Regions from separate parts of the Erwinia psychrophila genome, predicted to be linked through region 3. Evidence: predicted binding sites of a transcription regulator. Region 3 holds the regulator's gene; each other region holds the start of a gene.
What was found. Region 3 encodes CRP, which controls carbon source genes, mostly activating them, when cyclic AMP is high. Its sites were predicted from a motif close to ATGTGANNNNNNTCACAT; they were not measured.
Positions count from the first base shown of each region.

Region 1: a site for CRP is predicted at 2,503-2,520, ahead of yrbN (protein YrbN). Genes of this name have one in related genera too.
Region 2: a site for CRP is predicted at 2,269-2,286, ahead of AAH446_RS18605 (YjcB family protein). Genes of this name have one in related genera too.
Region 4: a site for CRP is predicted at 2,738-2,755, ahead of cdd (cytidine deaminase). Genes of this name have one in related genera too.

Region 1 is NZ_JBCHVB010000005.1:207,527-212,439, reverse strand. It holds gene pnp (polyribonucleotide nucleotidyltransferase) at 1-1,405, shown strand, start outside; gene nlpI (lipoprotein NlpI) at 1,538-2,422, shown strand; gene yrbN (protein YrbN) at 2,527-2,583, shown strand; gene AAH446_RS14045 (DEAD/DEAH family ATP-dependent RNA helicase) at 2,600-4,525, shown strand; gene AAH446_RS14040 (ROK family transcriptional regulator) at 4,680-4,913, shown strand, end outside.
Region 2 is NZ_JBCHVB010000010.1:51,017-55,929, forward strand. It holds gene soxS (superoxide response transcriptional regulator SoxS) at 1-405, shown strand, start outside; gene AAH446_RS18600 (diguanylate cyclase DgcN/YfiN) at 407-1,729, opposite strand; gene AAH446_RS18605 (YjcB family protein) at 2,400-2,681, shown strand; gene AAH446_RS18610 (ATP-grasp fold amidoligase family protein) at 2,737-3,696, opposite strand; gene AAH446_RS18615 (MATE family efflux transporter) at 3,705-4,913, opposite strand, start outside.
Region 3 is NZ_JBCHVB010000004.1:58,370-63,282, reverse strand. It holds gene AAH446_RS11440 (YccS/YhfK family putative transporter) at 1-1,471, opposite strand, end outside; gene crp (cAMP-activated global transcriptional regulator CRP) at 1,529-2,161, opposite strand; gene AAH446_RS11430 (OsmC family protein) at 2,471-2,875, shown strand; gene AAH446_RS11425 (phosphoribulokinase) at 2,902-3,771, opposite strand; gene AAH446_RS11420 (creatininase family protein) at 3,945-4,742, shown strand; gene AAH446_RS11415 (LysR family transcriptional regulator) at 4,804-4,913, opposite strand, start outside.
Region 4 is NZ_JBCHVB010000003.1:232,117-237,029, reverse strand. It holds gene metG (methionine--tRNA ligase) at 1-1,477, shown strand, start outside; gene AAH446_RS09945 (CidA/LrgA family protein) at 1,604-1,999, shown strand; gene AAH446_RS09940 (CidB/LrgB family autolysis modulator) at 1,992-2,684, shown strand; gene cdd (cytidine deaminase) at 2,811-3,695, shown strand; gene AAH446_RS09930 (NAD-dependent malic enzyme) at 3,818-4,913, shown strand, end outside.

The DNA of each region.
Region 1 (4,913 bases), on a different contig from region 3:
ACACTCCCGTATTGCTGCCCTGGCGGAATCCCGCCTGAGCGACGCTTACCGCATTACCGAAAAGCAGGAACGCTATACCCAGGTTGGCGACATCAAAGCGGAAGTTACCGCTACGCTGCTGGCTGAAGATGAGAGCCTGGACGAAGGTGAAATCAGCGATATCCTGCACGGTCTGGAAAAGGAAGTGGTCCGTAGCCGCATCCTGCGTGGCGAGCCCCGCATCGACGGACGTGAGAAAGACATGATCCGCGGCCTGGATGTGCGTACCGGCGTGCTGCCACGTACTCACGGCTCCGCGCTGTTCACCCGTGGTGAAACTCAGGCGCTGGTTACCGCTACGCTGGGTACCGCACGTGATGCGCAGAACCTGGATGAGTTGATGGGCGAACGTACCGACAACTTCCTGTTCCACTATAACTTCCCTCCTTACTCCGTTGGTGAAACGGGTATGGTTGGCTCGCCTAAGCGTCGTGAAATTGGTCACGGTCGTCTGGCGAAGCGCGGCGTGCTGGCCGTGATGCCGAAAGGCGATGCATTCCCGTACACCGTGCGCGTTGTCTCTGAAATCACCGAATCGAACGGCTCGTCTTCAATGGCGTCCGTGTGTGGTGCCTCTCTGGCGCTGATGGACGCGGGTGTGCCGATCAAGGCTGCCGTAGCGGGTATCGCGATGGGTCTGGTGAAAGACGGCGAAAACTTTGTGGTGCTGTCCGATATCCTGGGTGACGAAGATCATCTGGGCGACATGGACTTCAAAGTTGCCGGTAGCCGTGAAGGCATCACCGCGCTGCAGATGGACATTAAAATTGAAGGTATCACCCGTGAAATCATGCAGGTGGCGCTGAATCAGGCTAAAGGTGCGCGTCTGCATATCCTGGGCGTGATGGAACAGGCTATCAGCACCCCACGCGGCGATATCTCTCAGTTTGCGCCACGCATTCACACCATCAAGATCAGTCAGGACAAAATCAAAGACGTCATCGGTAAAGGCGGCTCTGTTATCCGTGCCCTGACCGAAGAGACCGGCACCACCATCGAAATCGAAGATGACGGTACCGTTAAAATTGCTGCAACCGACGGCGAGAAAGCGAAATTTGCTATTCGTCGTATCGAAGAGATCACCGCAGAAATCGAAGTGGGCCGTATCTACAACGGTAAAGTGACCCGCATCGTTGACTTCGGTGCCTTCGTGGCTATCGGCGGCGGTAAAGAAGGTCTGGTTCATATTTCTCAGATCGCTGACAAGCGCGTTGAGAAAGTGACTGATTACCTGCAGATGGGCCAGGAAGTCCCGGTGAAGGTTCTGGAAGTTGATCGTCAGGGCCGTGTGCGCCTGAGCATCAAAGAAGCGACCGAACAGGCAGAGCCTGAAGCGGCTGCGACGCCAGCGCCTGAAGCAGAGTAACGTCATACCAATAAGCTCCCCATGCCGCGTCTGGTATGGGGAGCTGTTTCATCGCGAGGGCAGGAAGACACCTTGTGCACGGCAGGCGGATGAATGGATGGTCATCCCATTGTTTGTATTCGGGAGTGGGAAATGAAGCCTTTTTTGCGCTGGTGTTTCGTTGCGACAGCTTTAACGCTGGCAGGATGCAGCAACTCTGATTGGCGTAAGAGTGAGGTTCTGGCCGTCCCGTTGCAGCCCACGTTGCAGCAGGAAGTCATTCTGGCGCGCATGGAACAAATACTTGCCAGTCGGGCCCTGAGCGATGATGAACGCGCACAGCTGTTATATGAGCGCGGAGTGTTGTATGATAGTTTAGGTTTGAGAGCACTGGCGCGAAATGATTTTTCACAAGCGCTGTCTGTCAGACCCGATATGCCTGAAGTATTCAATTACTTAGGCATTTATCTTACGCAGGCAGGCAATTTTGATGCTGCCTATGAAGCGTTCGATTCTGTACTTGAGCTTGATCCAACTTACAATTATGCGCGTTTAAACCGTGGTATCGCACTGTATTACGGCGGAAGGTTTAAACTGGCGCAAGATGATCTGCTGGCGTTTTATCAAGACGATCCTAACGATCCCTTCCGCAGTTTGTGGCTTTATCTCGATGAACGAGAAATTGACGCGGAAAAGGCCGTCGCGGCGCTACAACAGCGTTACGACAAAGCGGTCAGGGACCAATGGGGATGGAATATTGTCGAGTTCTACCTGGGGGATATCAGCGAAAGTAAGCTGATAGACAGCCTCAAGGCGGACGCAACGGATAACACCTCGCTCGCTGAACATCTCAGTGAAACCAACTTCTATTTAGGTAAACATTACCTAAGTCTGGGGGAGAAGGACGACGCAGAAGCGTTGTTCAAGCTGACGGTCGCCAACAACGTACATAACTTTGTTGAGCACCGATATGCATTGTTGGAGCTGGCGCTACTCGGCCAGACACAAGACGATCTATCAGAATCTGACCAGCAATAGCTGACGAACTTTTATTGCCCTTTTTTTCGAAATGTCATCATCTTAGCGGATGAGGGCTTTCTTGTTCGTCGAAACCACTAATTTGAGCCGGTTCACACTTTTTGATGAAAATGACTAAATGTTTTCACGACGAGTTATGTAGACTGGCCGCCGCAATCTAAGAGGCACGTGTACTACATGACTGATATTGAAACCACTTTTGCTGACCTGGGCCTGAGCGCCGATCTCCTCGAATCACTGAACGGTATGGGCTACGTGAAGCCTTCCCCAATCCAGCTGGAATGTATTCCACACCTGCTGGCGGGTCGTGATGTTCTGGGTATGGCTCAGACAGGAAGCGGAAAAACTGCAGCGTTCTCGCTGCCACTGCTGAATAACATTGATAGCTCCCTGAAAGCACCTCAGATCCTGGTGCTGGCACCAACCCGTGAGTTGGCGGTTCAGGTAGGCGAAGCTATAACCGAATTTGCTAAACATATGAAAGGCCTTAACGTGGTCGCCCTTTACGGTGGTCAGCGTTATGACGTACAGCTGCGCGCTCTGCGTCAGGGTCCACAAGTTGTTGTGGGTACCCCTGGCCGTCTGTTAGATCACCTGAAACGTGGCACGTTAGATCTTTCTAACCTGCGCGGCCTGGTGCTGGACGAAGCTGATGAAATGCTGCGTATGGGCTTCATCGAAGACGTTGAAACTATTATGGCGCAGATCCCGGCGAACCATCAGACCGCCCTGTTCTCCGCCACGATGCCAGAAGCAATTCGTCGCATCACCAAACGCTTTATGAAAGATCCGCAGGAAGTGCGTATCCAGTCAAGCATGACTACCCGTCCGGACATCAGCCAGAGCTACTGGACCGCTTACGGTCGTAAGACTGACGCGCTGGTTCGCTTCCTGGAAGCGGAAGACTTTGATGCAGCTATCATCTTCGTGCGTACCAAAAACGCAACGCTGGAAGTGGCTGAAGCGCTTGAGCGCAGCGGTTACAACAGCGCCGCGCTGAATGGTGACATGAATCAGGCTCTGCGTGAGCAGACGCTGGAGCGCCTGAAAGATGGTCGTCTGGATATCCTGATCGCCACCGACGTTGCGGCCCGTGGCCTGGACGTTGAACGCATCAGCCTGGTGGTTAACTTCGACATCCCTATGGATGCGGAGTCTTACGTTCACCGTATCGGCCGTACCGGTCGTGCTGGTCGTGCCGGCCGTGCTCTGCTGTTCGTTGAGAACCGCGAGCGTCGTCTGCTGCGTAACATTGAACGCACCATGAAGCTGACTATTCCAGAAGTCGAACTGCCTAATGCAGCCTTGCTGGGTGAGCGTCGTCTGGCCAAGTTCGCGGCTAAAGTACAGCAGCAGCTGGAAAGTAGCGATCTGGAACAGTATCGCGCACTGCTGAGCAAAATGCAGCCGGCAGAAGATGAGCTGGATATCGAAACGCTGGCCGCCGCTCTGCTGAAAATGGCTCAGGGTGAACGTCCTCTGATCGTTCCTGCTGATGCGCCACAGCGTCCGCGTCGTGAGTTTAAAGAGCGTGATGACCGTCGTGGCGATCGCCCGGACCGTGGTCCGCGTGAACCACGTAGCGAAGCGGCAGGCGATCGTCCGCGTCGTGAGCGTCGTGACGTTGGCGATATGGAAGTTTACCGCATTGAAGTGGGCCGTGATGATGGCGTTGAAGTGCGTCACATCGTTGGTGCGATTGCTAACGAAGGTGATATCAGCAGCCGTTACATCGGTAACATCAAGCTGTTTGGTACCCATTCCACTATCGAGCTGCCGAAAGGCATGCCGGGTGACATTCTGACGCATTTCACCCGCACGCGTATTCTGAACAAGCCGATGAATATGCAGCTGATTGGTGATGCCCAGCCGCGCAGCAACGATCGTGGTGCTGAGCGCCGTGGCGCAGGCGCCGGAGCCCCTCGTGGTGGTTTCAGCGAGCGTCGTGAAGCTGGCCGTGGCGATCGTCCTGAAGGCGCGCGTCGCTTCAGCAACGACCGTGGCGGCGAGCGCCGTAGCGGTGGTTTCAGCCGTGACGGTGGCAACCGTGGTCCACGTCGTGAAGACGGTGGCGCAGCGCCGACCCGTCGTCGCGATGCGTAACAGCTGACGGGCCACCACTGGCCTGTTCGCCTGATAAACCAGTCACCCCAGGGTGGCTGGTTTTTTTTTGCCTGAAGGATATGTCCGGTCAGTTCAGGCCGCCAGTGATGTTGTGGTAGATTAGCCCTGTTAACGAAAATGCCAGTGAGGCGATATGAATATTCCTGTCACCCGTACGACCCGGGAGATAAAAAAAAATAACGTCGTGCAGGTTATCGAAGCGCTGAAATCTCAGGGCGCGGTCACGAAGTCAGAGGTGGCAGCGGAAACCGGGCTGAGCGTGGCGACCTGTGGCACGGTACTTAATGAGCTGTGCCAGAGCGGTGAGGCGCTGATAGTGGCGCAGGCGGCCTCGAGCGGCGGGCGGCCAGCCCAGCGCTATGCCTGC
Region 2 (4,913 bases), on a different contig from region 3:
ACACTTACCGACTGGATCGAAGAGAATCTTGATAAGACGCTCTCCATTGATGAGGTCGCAGCAAAATCCGGCTATTCCAAATGGCACCTGCAGCGGATGTTTCGTACGGTGACCAAAAAAACGCTGGGGAACTATATTCGCGAGCGGCGCCTGACGCTGGCGGCCGCGGCGCTGAGTCAGACGCAGCGTCCCGTGTTCGATATCGCCATGCAGTACGGATACGATTCGCAGCAAACTTTTTCCCGCGTGTTTCGCCGCCAGTTTTCCCAGACGCCGACAGCGTATCGCCATACCATGCGCCATCAGCTTCTGACCCGACAGAGCCGCTACAGCTTCGAACGTAACGACTTCCCCTCTTCGGTCTACAGCCAGTGCAGCCGAGATGAAGGTTGTCCGGTAAGCTGATTCATCCCAGATTATCTGCGCTGTCAGCCTCGGGCGAGATCCGCTTCGCCCGCTGGCGGTCGATTTCCGTCTCGTTTTTCCAGATCAAGGGCGACAGGAACCAGCCTCCGCCCCGTTCCTTGATGTGATACATGGCCGCGTCCGCCTGAGCCATAATGCTCTGTGCTGAAGGATGATCTTTCCCCAGCGCGATACCAATACTCAGCGACTGCGTGACCAGCGTGCCGTCGTCCAGCCGGATCGGCGCCCGCATTACCTCAACGATAGCCTCAGCCACCCGCTCAGCCTGCGCGCCGCTGTCGATCGCGGAAAGCAGCACGGCAAATTCATCTCCGCCCAGCCGGGCAACCAGATCGCCCTTACGCAGGCGGCTACGCAGGCGCTGGGCAGTTGCCGCCAGCACGGTATCGCCCGCCGCATGGCCGTAACGATCGTTCACCTCCTTAAAACGATCGCCGTCGATAAAAAAAACGGCCAGCTGCGATGCGGTCAGCAGGTTGCCCTGCTGCCGGTGCAGTTCAGTAACGAAAGCGGTGCGGTTTGGCAGGCCGGTCAGCTCATCGTGATACGCCTGGTGAGTCAGCGAGGCATTTTCACTTTGCAGATGCCGCTGCCAGAGAGAGAATTCATCCAGCAGGCTGTGAAAGTCGGCGTTCAGCTTGTTCAGTTCGGTAATGGAAGAGGCGGGAACACGCAGGGAGAAAGCGCGTCGCCGTCGGACATCCTGGGCGACAGAGGCGATATTTTGCAGGCCTGATAGTATCCCCGCATGCATACGATGAGAAAGGTAGAATGCCAGCAGCGCGGTAACTAACAGGCTGCCGCCCAGCCATTTCAGCACCTGGCTTAGCCAGATCAGCACACGGCTGGCATCTCCGGTCAGCCAGACCTGACCTTTTTCACGATCGGCAAGCACGACGGGCACCTTAACCGGCGCGGGAAATATCCATTGTGCGATCGCTTCCCCAGGCCCTTCCGGCCTCTCCTCTTTTACGGCGGGCCAGCTTACCAGGACATGATGGCTGGCATCCGAGATCCTGACCTTGCCGAAATCCACCTTCTGGCTAATCTCTTTCAGGATCCTCGCCGCCGCTGCATTATCTCCAGCCAGCAACGCAGGCTGCACGCTGTAACCGATGGTCGTTGCCACCAGTTCAAGGTTATTTTCCGCATAGCTGCGTAGCGCAAGCAGTGACAGCACCGACAGCGAAATTCCGCTGAACAGCAGTGAAACCAGGATGATCACAAGATGGATACGCTGAAGGCTCCTTTTTAGCGTCAGCAGCGGCTTTTTCGGTGGCGGCGTGGTCCGGGCATGGGGCACTGATATCTCCTCGATTTAAGCAGTCCCTTCGACGGCACCTTAGCCCTGGCTAAGTGAGGAACCGGTAAGCGGGAAAGCATGACCTCCTCAGAGAAAGCTGAAGATATCGTCAGTTAAGGGAATTAAGGCTTTTCAGATAAAAAACCGCTTCCCGCGTCATTGAAAGGAAATGCGTAATATCTCTGGATAGCCGAAAAAGCCTACAACTCACTGCCATTCCATACAATGTTTCAGAGGTCGGATTCATCCCAAAGGAGAAAGTCTGCTGAATAAAATGGCCGCGTCTCTTATTACTTATACAATGATAATTGTTACTATAAATAGTCTCAAAAATATAACCCGGTTAATGCTTATTCAGTAAAAGTAAATAAAAGCGTTTTATTTCCGCGCAATAACATCTGGCCAGCACGCTAAAGCTGGTTTCTTGTATCCGCCAAAAAAAGAGAATATTGGTCACAGGCTCAGGTGAACTGGCTTTTGGTCAGAAAACCATCCCCACCGGTCTGAATTTTGTTCAAATTCTTAAAAGGGGTGATACAATGTGACCTTCGTCACACTTTGAGATCCACCGGGTCCGGTTTGATTGGGGTTTACCTGGCATACCTGCCATCAAATCGTGTGATGTTCCGTTCTGTTGTCAGGTCTGTTAAGTCGCGGAGTATGAAAAAAGATGGGGACTATAGCTGCCAGCGTGCTGCTTATGCGCTGGGAACTTCTTAGCGCGATAATGATGTTTTTTGCCAGCACGTTTAACGTGAAATGTCGTAAAGCCAGTCATAACGCAATGGCTTTTATGTTCACCGGGATCGGCATTGGCATGGCGTGTTGGTTCGTTATGGGTCTGGCAGGTATGACGCTCAGTATCGCTGAGGTCCGCAACTTCTGGCAGATCACCAGAGATGTCTTTATCCAGATGATCAGCACCACGCCGCCTGACTATCCGCTGCCTTAAACGCAAACGTGCCGCCTCTCATAAGAGCAGCGGCACGTTTCGTTGCAGGGAAAACTCAGACTTTTTTCAGTACGGCTGGGAGTGGAGCCACCTCGCCTGCATGAAGCTGCTGAGGATGAGTGGCGGCTTTACGCTCCTGAAGCCACATATCTCCCATCATCCTGTCCAGCCCCTGATCCAGCCCCGTCACCAGGCCCGCCCCTGGGGTAAAGGTCAGCTCACCGAAGTAAATCTGTCCTTCACTGATATACCAGTCAACGCGAACATAGTCGAAATCGCTGGCCAGGCGCTTACTCAGTTCAAGCGTTTTTTCCAGAGAGGCCATTTCATTGCTGATGTCCAGACCGGTGTCACGGATCTTGTAAAAGCACTGCTTGAGATTATTGACGTAAAAATTCATCGATAGCGGCGCGTTGCCACAGCGATTATAGATAACCTGCAGCACATACTCGAAGTTGCCGTCTTTCTTGTTAAACATGTGGAACTTGTAGTCGACAGCGGCAAATTTGCCGTCGCCCACATATTGTTCGACCAGAATCCGCGGCTTGATGTAGCGATAGTGGATCTCCCGCGATTTATGAGAGAAGTCATGGCTCAGCCACTCTTCACAACGCTTAATCAGCAACTGCTTTTGAACACAGTCAGGCTCTTCCAGCAAAATTTCCACCATACCGGAACCGTGGTTCGGCTTTATGACGGTATTTTTTAATGAGCCCATATTCAGCAACGTCACCGGTTCTACCGTCTCATGCAGCAACGGGATCAGATACTCCTCACCGATGGTGGCAGAGATGTATTCCCTCACCAGAAATTTATCCGAAAGCATGCCGTAGCGAACATAGTCGCCGGTGACAAATTTACGGTAGAGGACTTTTTCATTAAACAACTTCGGCTGACGAATATTGGGCAACCTCTTAAACTGACGAAAATATTGAATTCTGTCCTGGTAAGCCCAGGGCATTTTCTTCAGCAGGTATAAGACGCCTTTTCTCAATTCGGCCTTGAGTTTTAACATTTTTTACCTCATTTGTAGGTTTTGTAGTTCAGTGAGGAAAGCTGTATTTTAAGAATGACCCCATTCTTAAAGAAATAATTCATTACGGTCAGCGAAAGCAGTTCCGTAATCAGGACGCTCCATGCAGCGCCTGTTAATCCCCAGGTTCTGATAAAAAACCAATTGGTTACCACACTTACTGCAACCAGCAGAATAATTTTAACCAACAGATAGTTAAAACCGCCCTCTTTCACCATGTAGCGGTAAGCCACCGTTCCCATGGCTGAAAAGCAGGTTGCCAGCGACAGCAGCGTGACAAGATTTCCCGACTGTGCGTAGTCATGCCCATAAAGGGCTGCGATGATCCAGTCGCCAAACAGCGCGACGATAAGAAGCATCACTAATGAGACTGCCATTACATAGCCATACAGCCTTGCAGCAAGCTTCGCTGCCACATCTGAACGCTCCCTGAAAATCTCAGTAAAGCAAGATGTTATGATTGCCACCGGGATAAAAATCCACGAGGCTGAAATCGTATTGGCTGCCGTAAACAGCCCCAGCTCATGGGCGGAACCCACGCCCACCAGGAAAAACTGCGCCAGCTTCACCTGAATGGAAATAAACACGCTGGAGATCGCCAGCGGCAGCCCGGCATGCATCAGATAGCGCAGATAGCTGCGTCGGTTCCGCTTCGGTGGCGGACTGATGCTGTTTGCCTGATAAAACATGCTGCGCTTGATCATATAAGGCACCAGCGTGACGGAGACGATGGAGAGCGAGAGCAGCAGAGGACTCAGTTTTAACCAGGCCACCAGGAAGCTAATCGCAAAACTCAGCAGCATCCCTGTCGCGTTCGCCACCGTATTCAGGCGGGAAGCCAGCCGTGCATTGTTGTAGACGCTGAAAATATCCTGGGTAACAAACATCGCTGCAAAAAAGGAGGCGATAGCAAAAACCAGAAAATTCTCCCGCATGGTCAGCCAGACATAGAGCAGAACCGGCAGAGAGAAGAGTAATAACAAAGCCAGCCTTAGCTGTTTGACCACCGCCATCAGGCGCATTCCCTTCGTCGTGCTCTTGCTGATGCTTTTGAACAGAATGGTCTCAGTGCCGAAAATGGCCAGGGTCTGAACAATTGAAAAGAGTGACGCTGAAAAAGCGATCTGCCCGAAGACCGACGGGCCAAAGGATTTAGCGACGTAGGATGTGACAAATATCACTCCGAATACGGAAACAAT
Region 3 (4,913 bases):
GCGTATCCAGCAGGCGCGGCAGCAGGAAGTCTGCGCCGTTAAGCGAAAGCAGCTGGAGCGAGTAAACGGCCGTAACCGTAAAACCGATCGTCGCCAGACCATAGTACTTACGGATAAACAGGTAGCTCACCAGGGTAATAATCAGCATCACCAGCAGCACTATCGGCTCCGGCACCTGAAGACGTAGCGTCAGTGCGGCGACGATCAGTCCCGCAAGCGTGCCCAGCGCACGGTGCTGGATGCGGACGCGTGTCGCGCTGTAACCGTTCTGACTGACAAACATGATCGTCATCAGTATCCAGTAAGGTTTTGGCAGATGAAAAAAGAGGGCCAGCGAGCTGGCGAACGTGAGCATGACGGCAAAACGCCCGGCGGTACGAAGCGCCGCCGAGCGCAGCGAGAGGTAGCTTTTAATGGCGGGCAGCAGCGGCAGGCGGCGCTGGCGGTCGGCCATCAGGTCCCGTTTATAAAGGGGGCGCTGGTGGCGCAGCAGGCGGCTTATCCGGCTGAAATGATAGGAGCAGAAATGGCCAACGGGATTATCAGGATGCTGTCTGGCGATCTTTTCCAGCGCGTGCAGCTGCTTGTCCATTGAAAAGCGCCCGGGCAGCTTATGATAGAGGATGTCATCGGCAAGTTCGCGTAGCCGGGCCGCAATCGTCCGGGCGTTCCAGCGGATCACCGCCTCAGCGTGGCTCTGTTCAACCAGCTTCTGCACTTCTTCAGGCTGGTGCAGGCTGACCGCAATGTGCTCCTGTAAATCGAGAGCGACCTGAAATGCGCGGGTCAGGCGCTGATGATGATTATCCCGGCCGGCGGCCAGCATATGCATCTGCTGGTAGCAGGTGGTGATCAGATCGACCGCTTTTTGCTGGCGTGCCAGCAGGGGCGGGAGCGCTTTTTCAGGATCGGTCAGCTGCGTCAGCATGCTGTATTTTGCTTCGCAGTAGTCAGCGAGTTCGCGATAAAGCAGGCTGAGCGTCTCACGCATTGGCTGCTCTTTCCACAGCCAGAGCCAGAACCAGTTAAATACGCCGTACCAGATGGTGCCCAGAATATAGAGCATCGGTGGCACCCAGATCGCCATCCGCCCGGCCAGGCTGAGCGTAAAAATGGCGGCGATCAGTGACGCCGGCAGCAGCCTGCCGTGCAGCGGGCTGATCTCTCCGGTAACCCCTAGCAGCAGGGCCATCACAAAAAGCGTGGCCGGTAAGGGAACCTGGTGATTGCCAAGATACTGGATAAGGAAGCTGCTGAAGGCAAACAGGGTGCCGCCAACGATCAGGCGTTTGAAAAAACGTTTATGGGGCGTATCGAGACCGGCGATATTGCAACAGGCAGGCACTAACGAAAAGAGCAGTCCTTTTTGCAAATCACCCAATAGCCATCCGATAGCGACCGGGAGACAAAGCACCAGCGTTTGACGCAGTGCATAGTTAACTTCGGGGTGATAGATCAGTCGGCGCCACATCCTTCCGTACCAGTGAGAAAGGCGCAACGGCGAAGTTGCGCCATGGATTGGGGCTGGTTAACGGGTACCGTAGACGACGATGGTCTTGCCGTGTGCGGAGATCAGGTTCTGATCTTCCAGCATTTTCAGGATCCGGCCAACCGTTTCGCGTGAGCAGCCAACAATCTGACCAATCTCCTGACGGGTGATTTTGATTTGCATTCCGTCTGGGTGGGTCATCGCATCCGGCTGCTTGGCCAGATTCAGAAGGGTTTGCGCGATGCGACCTGTCACATCGAGGAAAGCTAAATTGCCCACTTTCTCGGAGGTGACCTGGAGGCGACGTGCCATCTGTGAAGAGAGACGCATCAGGATGTCAGGGTTAACCTGAATCAGCTGACGAAACTTTTTATAAGAAATTTCAGCCACTTCGCAGGCGGATTTAGCGCGTACCCACGCGCTGCGCTCCTGACCTTCTTCAAACAGGCCAAGCTCACCAATAAAATCACCCTGGTTGAGGTAAGAGAGGATCATCTCTTTGCCTTCTTCATCCTTAATCAGCACCGCTACCGCGCCCTTGACGATATAGTAGAGGGTTTCCGCTTTTTCACCCTGGTGAATCAGCGTGCTTTTGGATGGATACTTATGAATATGGCAATGTGACAGGAACCATTCAAGTGTCGGGTCTGTTTGCGGTTTGCCGAGAACCATTCGCTGTTATCCTCTGTTGTCATCGTGCCTAAACACAGGGGGCAGAGTTCCCTGTCAGGCGTTGAAAAAGTCAAGCGTTCCCTTTCAGGGAATTTATCCTGACCCCGGTTCAGGGCCTGGCTCGTTATGGTGTTCCGTTTCGCCACGTATGTAGAGTACTGGCGAAGATATTACAGCTTTGTTTGTAACACAGCTTTGAATGAGTGTCTTCTGTTGTCTCGCTTCAGCATAGCGGGAAATCTGCGGCGTTGCCGTTTTTGTCGCTAAAGCGTAATCTGACGTTAACTGAATGAATTAGAGGAGTTTGTTATGGAAGCTCGTGTTAAATGGGTAGAGGGGCTGACCTTTTTGGGAGAATCCTCATCGGGCCATCAGGTGCTGATGGATGGCAATGCGGGCGATAAAGCCCCCAGCCCGATGGAAATGGTGCTGATGGCGGCCGGTAGCTGTAGCGCCATTGACGTGGTCTCTATTCTGCAAAAAGGGCGCCATGAGGTCACGGACTGTGAGGTTAAGCTCACCTCTGAACGCCGCGAAGAGGCCCCGCGTCTCTTTACCCATATCAATCTGCATTTTATCGTAACCGGTAAGGCGCTGGGCGACAAAGCAGTCTCCCGCGCGGTGGATCTCTCTGCCGAGAAGTACTGCTCTGTAGCGCTGATGCTGGGCAAAGGCGTGGAGATTACCCACAGCTATGAAGTTATCGCAGTATAGTCAGCCCCCGGCCCCGTGCGCGGGGCTTACTCAATCTTTTTCCCTTCTATCAGCCGTTTGACCAGCGGTCCCATAATCAGCTCCATCGCTAAGCCCATTTTCCCGCCGGGCACCACCAGCGTATTGATATGGGAGATAAACGAGCCCTGTAGCATCGACAGCAGGTAGGGGAAGTCGATATCTTCCAGCGCCTGGAAATGGATCACCACAAAGCTTTCATCCAGCGAAGGGATAGCCCGGGCCGCAAAGGGATTCGAGGTATCAACAGTAGGGACGCGCTGGAAATTAATATGGGTACGTGAGAACTGCGGCGTAATGAAGTTAATGTAGTCCTCCATCGATCGCACAACCGAGTCCATAACGGCTTCCCGCGAGTGCCCCCGTTCGCTGGTATCCCGGACCAGCTTCTGGATCCACTCCAGGTTAACGATGGGGACCACGCCCACCAGCAAATCCACATGCTGCGAGACGTTGTTATGCGGCGTAACCACGCCACCATGCAGACCCTCATAGAAGAGCACGTCCGTCGGCTCCGGCAGCGGCTGCCAGGGCGTAAAGGTTCCCGGCACCTGATTCCATGGCACGGCTTCATCATAGGTGTGCAGATATTTTCGTGACTGGCCGCTGCCGTTAAGGCCATATTCCACAAAGGTGTTTTCCAGCAGCGCGAAGTCATTTGCATCGGGGCCGAAATAGCTGATATGGCGACCCATATCGCGCGCTTTACGGATCGCCATATCCATCTCGGGGCGCGTAAATCGGTGAAAACTGTCCCCTTCCAGTTCGGCTGCGTGCAGTCCAAGCTGCTGAAATATTTTTCTGAAAGCGGTACTGGTTGTTGTGGTCCCCGCACCGCTTGAACCGGTAACGGCAATCACCGGATGTTTAGCTGACATGGCAGATAACTCCCTGAGAAAAGTCGCTTCGCATTGTTACCATGTTTCAGGCGTGGATGTCATCTCTGCCGCCTTCTGATGCTTAAAAAGCAACGCTCCGCCGCAATTTTGCTGCTTCAATCAGGACGTAAAAACGCGCAGACTGAAAAAAACTGTGCAGGAGAGTACGCTTTATGAATATGCCTTCTTCTCGCTGGTGGTGGGATCTCTCTACCCGTGAGTTCAGCGAGCTGGAAATGGACAAGGTTATCGCCATATTGCCGATTGGGGCCGTAGAGCAGCATGGCCCTCATCTGCCTGTCAGGGTGGATGCGGCGATCAATGCTGGCATCATCGCCCGTGCGGTGGAGATGATGCCTGAAAATCTGCCGGTCCTGATCCTTCCGGCTCTGCCCATCGGTAAGTCAGACGAGCACCTTAACTTCCCGGGCACCTTAACACTTCCTTATGATCTGCTGGGTAACGTCTGGTTTGAAGTGGCTAAAAGCGCCTGGCGGGCAGGGATCCGCAAGCTTATTTTCTGGAACTCACACGGCGGCCAGCCCCAGCTGATGGAAATTGTCTGCCGTCAGTTGCGGATTGAGCTGAAGATGTTTGCCGTGGGGGCGAGCTGGTTCCGCACGATCGATTCTGCCGATCTGTTTTGCGCTGAAGAGTTGCAGCATGGCATCCACGGTGGCGAATCGGAAACCAGCGTGATGCTCCATTTACATCCCGAGCTGGTGCAAATGGCGCATGCCGAAAATTTCGTGTCCGCCTCCGTAGCGCTGGCTGAAAAGGGCGGTATTCTGACGCCTGAAGGCGGCGTGGGATTTGGCTGGATGGCTGAAGACCTTCACCCCTCCGGGACCACCGGAAACGCGGCGGCGGCTGACGCGGAGCGCGGAAAGATTGAGACCGACCGCGCGGCGGAAGCCTTAATCAAACTGATTCAGGAAGTGCAGGCCTTTACCCCCTCTTTCCAGCGCTGAGAGCGCCTTACTGCTGCCCCGGTTTTGCCGGATGGCTGAACAGGGCAGCTTCCTCAGGTGATTACGCCATCTGGTTCATCATGGTTTTTATCGTCTCCGCCAGTACGCTGCCGATGGCGCTGGTTCCGCGATCGTGCCCTATCAGCATTAAGGTCTGCGCCTGCTGTGAGA
Region 4 (4,913 bases), on a different contig from region 3:
TGACTCTGAACACTTCTTCTTCGATCTGCCGGAATTCAGCGCCATGTTACAGGCCTGGACGCGCTCTGGCGCGCTGCAGGAGCAGGTTGCGAACAAAATGCAGGAGTGGTTCGAGTCAGGCCTGCATCAGTGGGATATCTCCCGCGATGCCCCCTACTTCGGTTTTGAAATCCCAGGGGCGCCGGGCAAATATTTTTACGTCTGGCTGGATGCGCCTATCGGCTATATGGGCTCGTTCAAAAACCTGTGCGACAAGCGCGGCAATATCGATTTTGACGCCTTCTGGCAGAAAGACTCCGATGCCGATCTTTATCATTTTATCGGTAAAGATATCGTCTACTTCCACAGCCTGTTCTGGCCTGCGATGCTGGAAGGCAGTAATTTCCGCAAGCCGACCAACCTGTTTGTTCACGGCTACGTGACGGTGAACGGCGCGAAGATGTCCAAATCGCGCGGCACCTTTATTAAAGCCAGCACCTGGTTGCAGCATCTCGATGCTGACAGCCTGCGTTACTACTACGCGGCGAAACTTTCGTCACGCATTGACGATATTGACCTGAATCTGGAAGATTTTGTGCAGCGCGTTAACGCCGATATCGTGAACAAAGTGGTTAACCTCGCGTCGCGTAACGCGGGCTTTATCAATAAACGCTTTGACGGCAAGCTCTCGGCTGAACTGGCCGATCCGGCGCTTTATAAAACCTTTACCGATGCGTCAGCCAGCATTGGCGAAGCCTGGAGCAGCCGCGAGTTTGGCCGCGCCGTGCGTGAAATTATGGCGCTGGCTGATGTGGCCAACCGCTATGTGGATGAGCAGGCTCCGTGGGTGGTGGCGAAGCAGGAAGGCCGCGACGCCGATTTGCAGGCCATCTGCTCAATGGGCATTAATATGTTCCGCGTCCTGATGACCTGGCTCAAGCCGGTGCTGCCGTCGCTGAGCGAGCGCGCTGAAGCCTTCCTGAATCAGGAGCTGAGCTGGGAGGGCATTGAACAGCCGCTGCTGGACCATAAGGTCGCCGGCTTTAAGGCGCTCTACAGCCGCGTGGAGATGGACAAGGTTAACGCGCTGATTGAGGCGTCGAAGGAAGATGCCGCGGCCGCCAGCAAGCCCGCGCTGACCGGTCCGCTGGCCGACGATCCGATTCAGGAAACCATCAGCTTTGATGATTTCGCTAAGGTCGATATGCGTATTGCGCGCATTGAGAACGCCGAACTCGTGGAGAAGTCGGACAAGCTGCTGCGCCTGACGCTGGATCTGGGCGGCGAAACCCGCCAGGTCTTCTCCGGCATCCGTGCGGCCTACCCCGATCCCGCCGTGCTGGTGGGGCGTCTGACGGTGATGGTCGCGAACCTGGCGCCGCGTAAAATGCGCTTCGGTCTTTCCGAAGGGATGGTGATGGCCGCAGGCCCTGGCGGTGAAGATATTTTCCTGCTGGCACCTGACAGCGGTGCGCAGCCCGGTATGCAGGTGAAGTAACCGCCTGACCGGTAAAACCAGAAAGGGGCGAGCTGATTCGCCCCTTTTTTTATCCTCAGAGCGTGAGCCATAGCACGCTTTATTATTTCGACGTATGATTAACGTTCTGAATACCGGGAGCTTATCATGCGCAGCGCGCTGTCCGTTATCTGGCGTTATTTACGCGCCTTTATCATTATCTACCTCTGCCTTTATGCCGGCATCGGCCTGGCCGCCCTGCTTCCCGTCACCATTCCGGGCAGTATCTTAGGCATGCTGATCCTCTTTTTCCTGCTCGCTTTCCGTCTGCTGCCCGTAAGCTGGGTTAAGCCCGGCAGCCTTCTGCTGATCCGCTATATGGCGCTGCTGTTTGTGCCGATAAGCGTGGGCGTGATGAGCTATATGGATGTGCTGACCGCCCAGTTCGGCCCGATTGTGGTCTCCTGCGTCGCCAGCACCTTTATCGTTCTGCTGACCGTCGGACTGACCTCGCACCGGGTGCACGGCAGGGTGCCGACAAAGAAAGGGGTGGGCGATGAGTGATATCTGGTGGTCGCTACCGCTGACCGTCCTGGTCTTCTTCGCCGCCCGCAAGCTGGCGGCGAAGGTGAAAATCTCGCTGCTGAATCCGCTACTGATCTCCATGGCGGTGATTATTCCCCTGCTGCTGCTGTTGCAGATGCCTTACGCGCGCTACTTTCAGGGCAGCGCCGTGCTGAACCACCTTCTTCAGCCTGCCGTCGTGGCGCTGGCGCTGCCGCTCTATGAGCAGATGCATCAGATCCGCGCGCGATGGAAATCGATTTTCGGCATCTGCTTTATTGGCAGCCTGACCGCGATGATCTCCGGCACGGCCATCGCGCTGTGGATGGGGGCAACGCCGCAGATTGCCGCCACCATTCTGCCCAAGTCGGTGACCACACCGATTGCCATGGCTATCTCCGGCACGCTTGGTGGCATTCCCGCTATCAGCGCTATATGCGTACTGATCGCCGGCGTGCTGGGCGCGGTATTCGGTCATATGCTGCTTAATCTCTTTAACATAAAGGGCAAACCTTCACGCGGACTGGCGATAGGCAATGCCTCTCACGCGCTGGGGACCGCGCGCTGCGTTGAGCTGGACTATCAGGAAGGCGCATGGAGTTCGCTGGCGCTGGTGATCTGCGGCATCATTACCTCGCTGCTGGCCCCTTTTGTTTTCCCGCTGCTGATGGCGCTCTGGGGATAAAACTTGCGATAAGTCCCGCATTTAAAAAATGAATTTCATAAATTACATTGTAAATGTGATAAAAATCACATACAACGCGGTGACGGCCCGCCAGAATAAGCGGCCGACCACCCTGAGAGGCCCGATATGCACCCACGTTTCCAGACCGCTTTTGCCACGCTGCCCACCCTGCTGCAAAGCGCCCTGCAACCCATTCTTGCTGCCGATGACTTTGCCGCTTTTCTGACGCCGGAACAGTGTGATGAGGTCAAAAACCATACCGGCCTGAACGACAGCGAGCTGGCTTTTGCCCTGCTGCCGCTGGCGGCGGCCTGCGCCGTAACGCCGCTGTCCAACTTTAACGTGGGCGCGCTGGCACGCGGGCGCAGCGGACATCTCTATTTTGGCGCCAATATGGAGTTTGCCGGCAGCACCATGCAGCAGACGGTACACGCCGAGCAGAGCGCCATTACGCACGCCTGGCTGCGGGGCGAGTCGTCGCTGGAGGCTATCACCGTAAACTATACGCCCTGTGGTCACTGCCGACAGTTTATGAACGAGCTTAACAGCGGCACCGCCCTGAACATCCATCTGCCGGGCCGGGAACCGTCCACGCTGGGCGACTACCTGCCGGATGCCTTCGGCCCGCGCGATCTGGATATCAAGACGCTGCTGCTGGATGAGGTCGATCACGGTTTTCCGCTGAAGGGCGACCCGCTCAGCCAGGCGGCGCTTCAGGCCGCTAACCGCAGCCATGCGCCTTACACGGAGGCCTGGAGCGGTGTGGCATTGCAGAGTGAAGATGGGGCGATTTTCGCCGGAAGCTATGCGGAAAATGCGGCGTTTAACCCCAGCCTCCCCCCGCTTCAGGGCGCACTGAACCTGCTCAGTCTTTCCGGGCACGACGTGCTGAAAATCCAGCGGGCGGTGCTGGCGGAAGCGCCTGATGCGAAGGTCATTCAGCGCCAGGCGACCCTGGCCACGCTACAGGCGCTTGGCTGCGCCAATGTCACCACCGTCCCGCTGCAGTAACCCCGCCTGCGGCGTCGTCGCACCCAGCTCACAGCTTTTGTTATCAGCAGGTAACAAAAGCTGTACTTTCAGATGAATTATTTTAGGATTGGGCCCACATCCCGATTTGATGAGTAGATTGCATGGAACTTGAGTACGAAAGTAAACGTCCGCTTTATATCCCTTATGCTGGTCCTATTTTGCTGGAATTCCCCCTGCTGAATAAAGGCAGCGCTTTCTCGGTTGAGGAGCGCAACGAATTCAACCTGCGCGGCCTGCTGCCAGAGACGGTGGAAACCATTGAAGAGCAGGCCAAGCGCGCCTGGCGCCAGTTTCAGGATTTTAAAAACGATAACGATAAGCACGTTTACCTGCGTAATATCCAGGATACCAACGAGACGCTATTCTACCGCCTGCTGGATAATCATCTGGAAGAGATGATGCCAATCATTTATACCCCGACGGTAGGCGCCGCCTGCGAACACTTCTCAGAGATCTATCGTCGCGCCCGTGGCGTGTTTATCTCTTACCCTAACCGCGGCAACATTGAAGATATGTTGCAGAACGCCACCAAGCAGAACGTTAAAGTGATCGTTGTCACCGACGGCGAACGCATTCTTGGCCTGGGCGATCAGGGCATCGGCGGTATGGGTATTCCCATCGGCAAACTGTCGCTTTATACCGCCTGTGGCGGCATCAGCCCGGCCTACACCCTGCCGGTGGTACTGGATGTGGGCACCAATAACCCGCAGTTGCTGAACGATCCGCTCTATATGGGCTGGCGTCATCCGCGTATTACTGGCGAAGAGTATGACAACTTCGTCAATGAATTTATTCAGGCGGTAAAAAGCCGCTGGCCAAACGTGCTGCTGCAGTTTGAAGACTTTGCGCAGAAGAATGCGATGCCGCTGCTGGAGCGCTACCGCGATGAAGTGTGCTGCTTCAACGATGACATTCAGGGCACCGCCGCCGTTACCCTCGGTACGCTGATTGCCGCGAGTCGCGCGGCGGGCAGTAAAATGAGCGAGCAGACAGTGGTGTTCCTCGGCGCCGGCTCCGCGGGCTGCGGCATTGCCGAACAGATTATCGCGCAGATGAAATCGGAAGGGCTGAGCGACGAAGAGGCTCGCGCCCGGGTCTTCATGGTGGACCGCTTCGGCCTGCTGACCGATAAGCTGCCGAACCTGCTGAACTTCCAGAGCAAGCTGGTCCAGAAAAGCGACGCGCTGGCAGGCTGGG